Regions from separate parts of the Limnobacter sp. G6BE5S genome, predicted to be linked through region 1. Evidence: riboswitches for the same ligand, from Rfam matches in the RefSeq annotation. Region 1 holds a riboswitch; the other holds the start of a gene.
What was found. A riboswitch is a leader RNA that binds a small molecule or an ion and turns the genes downstream of it on or off. The one in region 1 is predicted to bind cobalamin.
Positions count from the first base shown of each region.

Region 2: another riboswitch for cobalamin. It lies ahead of ACVL1J_RS11635 (TonB-dependent receptor); the one in region 1 lies ahead of ACVL1J_RS01905 (TonB-dependent receptor domain-containing protein).

Region 1 covers NZ_JBZFLM010000001.1:386,330-389,740, forward strand. Annotated here, with positions in the region: gene ACVL1J_RS01900 (bifunctional adenosylcobinamide kinase/adenosylcobinamide-phosphate guanylyltransferase) at 1-159, opposite strand, end outside; gene ACVL1J_RS01905 (TonB-dependent receptor domain-containing protein) at 177-2,036, opposite strand; cobalamin riboswitch at 2,102-2,305, opposite strand; gene ACVL1J_RS01910 (TIGR02450 family Trp-rich protein) at 2,343-2,564, opposite strand; gene ACVL1J_RS01915 (lipocalin family protein) at 2,568-3,125, opposite strand; gene ACVL1J_RS01920 (helix-turn-helix domain-containing protein) at 3,174-3,371, opposite strand; partial or broken gene ACVL1J_RS01925 (SDR family oxidoreductase) at 3,310-3,411, shown strand, end outside.
Region 2 covers NZ_JBZFLM010000006.1:36,253-39,663, reverse strand. Annotated here, with positions in the region: gene mnmA (tRNA 2-thiouridine(34) synthase MnmA) at 1-465, opposite strand, end outside; gene ACVL1J_RS11640 (NUDIX hydrolase) at 473-988, opposite strand; cobalamin riboswitch at 1,050-1,258, shown strand; gene ACVL1J_RS11635 (TonB-dependent receptor) at 1,451-3,379, shown strand.

The sequences.
Region 1 (3,411 bases):
TTGCTGCATTTCATCGTCGCCAACATGGGCCGTGGCCACCAGCACAGCGTGCCGCTGCGGGCTGGCTGCAAGCCATTGAATGGCCAGGTCTTCAGCGCGGCGCGATTTGCCACTGCGCTGACCACCCAGTATCAACTCAGAACGAGCAAGCATGTGCATCAATCAGGTTTTACCCCTTAAAAAGACCAGTTGGCCGACACAAACAGGTTTCTGCCCGGTGTGGTAAAGCCATTGGCCAGTGAATAGGTTTTGTCGGTGATGTTATTCAAGCGGGCCGACACGGACAATTCCTGATTCACCTTGCGGCTTGCCCCGGCGTTCAGCAAACCATAACCGCCCAGTTCAATATTGGGGTCGCTGAAAGGAATCGCCCTGTCTTCACGGTCGCTGGCCAGTTTCAACTCACCATAGTACTGCCAGGGGCCAGTTTCACGACTCAAGTTTAAATTGAATACATGGCGGGCAATGCGCACAATGCGTTTGTTGTCGGGTTCGGTTTTGGGGTCGGTGTAATCGTAGGAAGCTTTCACCAATATTGTTTCAAACTGGCGATCTACTGCGAAGGTGGCACCACGCAAGGTTGCGCGCGCTGACTGCACATTCGTCGAGGGGGTAATGAAACCCTGCACCCTGTTTTCGTACACCACCGCACTGGCAGCAATTGCCGAGGCTGCATACTTCACACCCAGTTCTTTGGAACGGCTGCGTTGGGGTTGCAATTCAGGGTTGCCAAAACCTGGAAAGTACAACTGGTTAAACGTGGGGGCCTGAAAACTGCTGCCCGCACTGCCCACCAAACGCCATTGCGAATTCAGTTTGTAACCCGCAGAAAGCGCATAGTTGTTGAAACGCCCGAACTGGGAATTGTCGTCGCTTCGCAGCACGCCCAGCGCGTCCCACTGCGCGCGATTCAATGCATACGCGGCCATGAAACCATCGATGGTGCGTGCCTTTACGTCGTAGTCGGTGGTGCTGTCCACCTCCTCGGTGCGCTGCTCGGCCAGCAAGGTCAGCACATCGCTACCCAATGAAATATCGTTTTGCCAGCTGTATTGGTCGCGCTTGGTATTGAACCGGGCACGGCCCGCATCTGCGCCATCGGACAAACGGCGGTATTCACTCACCGATTTGTCATCGGACTGCGCCAGCAATACGGTCGACTTCCAGCGCGGCGTGAATTTGGCAACCCATTGCAAGCTGGACTGGTTCAGTTCCGGTTTTGCAATCGCTTCGCTGGTTTGTGAATTCAGAGCCAGCGGGTTGGGAAACGGGTTGCCGTCGAAACCGTACTCGCCTTCGCTGTACAAGGTTTGAAATTTTAGTTGGTGATTGGTGTGCACATCGGCCACCAAACTGAAATTCAGGCTGCTAGTTTCAAACGCGTCTTCATCTGGATTCAACCCCGATGCAGCGGGTGTTTTGGCATCAATGCCAGTGCCCCGTTCATGGGAAAAACCAAGGCTGTAGCCAAACATGCCGGTTTTGCCACTGAAGTGCGCCGCACCCAACCGTTGACCATCGGTGCCCACACCCACACTAACCGACCGCCGTGGTGTGCCCGCTTGCCGCGTGATGATTTGAATGACCCCGCCCACCGCATCGGGGCCATACAACGCCGAGGCCGCACCGCGCAAAATCTCGATGCGCTCAATCGATTCAAGCGGAATGGTTTCCAGTGAAAAACCGCCGCTGGTTGCAGACCCCACCCGCACACCATCCACCAGCAAAATGGTTTGAGTGGCCGACGCACCGCGCAAAAACACATTGGTGTTGGAACGGTAACTGCCGTTGGCCGACATTTGCACGCCGGGCTGTTGGGCCAGCACTTCGCGCAGCGAGGTTTGCCCGGCACGATCAAGTGTTTCCCGGTCAATGACCGTGACATCGGCCAACACCTCGGTGATGGGCTGTTCGGTGCGGGTGGCGGTGACCACCACGGAATCAAAAGTTGGTTTTTTTTGTGCGAATACAGGACCGGCTGCAGCAATGGCCACCGGCATGGCAAGCCAAAGCTTGCCCAAGCGAATTGAGTTCATGGTTAAATGGATTGACGAGTACCCTCACCGCCTTCCCCGACAGTGCATGGGACATAGTGCGCCAATGGCGCACCCCGTTGTTGGCCGGTATCCGGGCTGGCAGACTTACCCTCACCACCTTCTCAGGCGTTTGAAAACACCCAATGGTTTTTGATGAAAGCCAAGCTTGACGCTTGTCTGCGTACCGTTGCGGGGGCAGCGCTAAAGAGCTTCCCGTTTAACTTCAGAACAGGGACTGTTCCAAGAGCACCAACAAGGAAGATTGTACAGCAGCAGGGGGCAAAGAAAACATCGCTATACGCCCGACTACGTCCAACCCTGAATCCACTGCCCTTCATCTTGCAAATCACGCCAGTGAATAATTTGCGTTCGGCCGGAATGCACAGCCTCCAATTCAAATTGCTCAACAGGCAATTCATCGCTTTCAGGCTTCACCACTGAGCGAACCAGAAAGTGTTTTTCTTTGTTCACTGGTTTCACGGCAGTCCACTTGCTCAGCAGCAACTTCTTGGGGTTCAAACGGCGCATGGCTTAATTGACTTGCGGTGAAAGTTCAAGCTTGTTCAAATCGAAGCCCTTGGCTTTCAGGCGTTGCAGCAGCGCCTCGTATTTGGCTGGGTTTACTTGCTGCGTACGCGACAACACCCACAAAAATTCTCGCTTGGGTTCGCTGACTGCAACCAGTTGGTATTCGGGGTCAAGATCAATCACCCAGTAATCACCCCACACCATGGGCAGCCAACTTAACCAGGCTGGCGCAAAGCGTACCTCTAGCTTCGGTGATTTCAAGCCACCTGTCTGCCTGGCCTGGCCTTCGACCTCTTCCATGTCGCGGTTGGCCAACTGGCAGCGGTTCAGCACTTTCACTGTGCCGTCTTTTTGAAGTGAATATGCCGCGCTGGTATTGGCCACACACTGCTTCTGAAAACGATTGGGGTACTTGGCAACTTCAAACCAGGTGCCCATGTAACGGGGCACGTCGAGCGACTGAATGGTTTGAAGGGCTTGTGGGGATTCTGCTGCGAGTGCTGAATTGACAGCCACGCAAGACAGGGCGAACGAAGTAGCTAAAGCCAGCAGAGGTTTCATGAATTGAAGTGTGCCACATTACTTTGGATATTTGCGAAGTTTCACCACTCAAGACAAAGCCAAAATGGATTGGCTATACTGACTTTCCTGCACAGGTGTGCGGCCGAAGTATCGTTTGAATTCTCGACTGAATTGTGACGGACTCTCGTAGCCCACCATGGCCGGCACCTGGGCGGCACTGAGCGTGCTGCACGGAATTGCGGCTGTCCTGCCGATCATGAATGAACAGAAGAGTGGGCAGATCATCAATATTTCTTCGATTGGTGGACTTTATGTGGTGCCGACA
Region 2 (3,411 bases), on a different contig from region 1:
GTTCAGCCGGTGCAGAAAGTACGATTGGTCTTTGCTGTGATCCACTGCCTTCAGCAGCTGGAATTCGCCATTCACTTCACGCACACGGGCGTAGTGCCCCGTGGCAATGTAGTCAGCTCCCAGGCTGTAGGCGTGGTCCAGAAAGGCCTTGAACTTGATTTCGCTGTTGCACAGAATGTCAGGGTTGGGCGTGCGGCCTGCGGAATATTCTTCGAGAAACACAGAGAACACACGGTCTTTGTACTCGTTGGCGAAGTTCACGGCTTCAATGTCCACGCCAACCATGTCGGCCACGCTGGCCGCGTCCAGCCAGTCTTGTCGGCTCGAGCAATACTCCGAATCGTCATCGTCTTCCCAGTTTTTCATGAAAAGACCAATCACCTTGTAACCCTGCTGCTTAAGCAGCCATGCCGACACCGAGGAATCAACCCCGCCCGACATGCCAATAACCACTGTTTTAGCCATGATGCTTTTACGATACGCCGGGGGGCATGGGGCCTGCAAGCACGCTGGGGTGCGTGTACACGTGTTCAAGCGGCATGATGGGCTGTTTGCCAGCCTTCCAGTTCAGGAAGTCTTCCACGCAACGCATCACCAAAGGGCTGCGGTGCTGGTCTTGGCTGGCGCGCAACTCCTCAACGGTCATCCACAGTGTGCGGATAATGCCTTCGTCCAATGCGCGATCAATGTGGTGTTTCACCACCTCGGCTGCAAAGGCAAAGCGCAGATAAGTAACATCTTCCTGCGTGCGTGAGCTTGTGTAGCGACTCATGTAGATGCCCAGCAAACCCACCGGGTTCACCTCCCAGGCTGATTCTTCCAGTGCTTCGCGGGCAGCGCCAAACTGTGGCGTTTCACCTGGATCCAGGTGGCCTGCGGGTTGGTTCAGCTTGATGCCATCGGTGGTGTGTTCTTCCACGATCAGGAATTTGCCCTGATGCTCGACAATGGCGGCTACTGTGACGCTGGGTTTCCAGACTTCTGACATGGCTTTTCAATCGCACTGCCTAAACGGCATGCGCCCGGTGTTTGGGTGTTAAAAAAACACGTTAGAATAGCAGGGTTAAGGTGCTTGTGCTCATTTTTTGAGCGCAGTTAAACGGGAAGCAGGTTCAAGCCTGCGCTGCCCCCGCAACGGTACGTAAGTGCGGGTGTGTCATTTTGCCACTGGTAGTAAAGCTGCTCTAAACGCAGCAACTGGGAAGGCGACACATCAAAACTTACAAGCCCGGATACCGGCCTTGACCGTTCAGCCTGTCCCATTCAGGCGAGCGACTGGTGCTGCGGGGAGGCAGCACGCAGGCGGCCAATTGTTTTTTACCGAACTTTTCTCCGTGACTTCCAGGGCTGTTGTGTCCTTGGCTTGCTTGCGCGCGTGGTTCTTTCGCCTGTGTTGTCTTCCCCAGTTAATTGATTGCCGCACGGTGGGTGCAGTTTACTGGAGTTCAAGGTGTTCATTCATTTCAAAAAATTACCAATCGTTTGTTTGTTGGCGGCTTTGCCCGTACAGGCTCAAGAGGAACTCGCGTTTTATGCGCTTCCCCCAGTGTTTGTGTCCTCTACTCAAACTGCAGTCCTTGAGAAGGACCAGCCATTTTCGACCACAGTCATTACGGCTGAGCAAATTCGTCAGTCTGGCTATACCACCGTGCGCGATGTGTTGTCTAAACTGGCTTTGGTCAATGTTCGTACCCCGCTAGACGGAAGCCGAAGTGCATCCGTGGACTTGCGTGGTTTTGGTGAAACCGCGTCTGCCAATGTGGTGTTTGTGGTGGATGGCGTGAAGTTGAATGACAACGAAGGCGTCACTCCCCGCTATGGCAGTATTCCGGTCAGCAGCATTGAAACAATCGAGGTTATTCGCGGCGGCAGTTCGGTTGCTTACGGTAGCGGAGCCAGTGGTGGTGTTATACGGATCACGACCAAAAAAGGCCGTGGTCGCGACGGTGTGGGTGGTGATGTATTTGCGTCTTATGGCTCTTACGACACCAAAGAATTGGGCGCCACCCTGTTTGGCGGCGCTAACGGTTTTTCGTTGGTGTTCAATGGTTCCAAGGAATTCACCAACGGATACCGAGACAACAGCGAAGCCAGCCGCGATTTGGCTAGTTTGGCGCTGGATTGGCAAGGCGATGTGTTCAGCGCGGGTGCGTCATTTTCCGCCGAGGGTTCAAAATCCAGATTTCCTGGTTCACTGAATCGTGCGCAGTTTGAGCAAAACCCAAAGCAAACAAATAGTCCAAACGATTTTGGATCGTTCGAACGAAATACCTTCCGTTTCTATGGCTCGGCTGATTACGGCAATTGGGGAACGGGTGTCCGTGTAAGTCGTCGTACTCATGAAGCATTGGGATCTTTCGACTTTGGGGGTGGTTTTGTGTTTAACGCCCGGTCAGAGTATGAACAAGACCAGATTAGTCCCTACCTCACCTTTACATTGCCGCATGGCGCAGGTGCGCATGTCATTCGTGTCGGTTACGACATTGAAAAAGCCGCTTTGCGTGGGTTTGACGCAGGCACGCTTGAATCCAATGCGATCTTCATTGAAGACGACTGGACCGTGAACGATGTGTTGCGTGTGAATGCTGGCAGCCGTTACGAACGGTCCGAGCAACAGAAAGCCAGCGGCGAAACACGGGATTACTCACTGGTCGCACATCAGTTGGGCGCTTCCTGGAAGGCAGCCGAGAACCTCACTGTCTTTTCGAAAGTCGCCCGCAGCTTCCGCATTCCGAATGCCAATGAAAATGGCTTTGCAGGCGTGGGGACAACCCGTGTGCCGTTTTTGAACCCTCAAGTTGCAGATGAAGTGGAGGTGGGTTTGAAAACTGCGATGTGGACAGGTGAGTTCAGCAGCACGCTGTTCGTGATGGACGTTGAGAATGAATTGTTTTTTGATCCTACGATCGTAGACCCTGCATTGTTCATCAATGGTTTGAACAGCAACCTGGACGAGTTGCGCAGAAAAGGCCTTGAATTGAAATGGAATGGAAGCTTGCGCAAAGACTTGAGAATGATCGCGGCTTATCAGTATCTGGATGCTGAGTTTCGGTCAGGTTCGCTCAGCGGCAGTCGCGTACCACTGGTTGCAGCCCACAACTTGAAGGTTGCCGCTGAATATGACTGGACATCACGCGTATCAACGGAAGCGATTGTGAACATGCAATCCGATCAACGGTCTGCTGCAAATACGGATCTACAGATCCCCGGTTTTGGTGTGCTCGACCTGAATTGGCGCTACAGGCAAGACAGTTACAGCGTGGTGTTCCAGGTTCAGAATGTATTCGACAAGCAATACTACAGAACGCAGTTCGGTCCGAACGGGATTTACCCGGAAATTGGTCGGGCGTTTTTCATTAATCTGAATGCTGATTTTTAAAGCAGAAGCAGCCCTTTGCTTATCAATTCTCT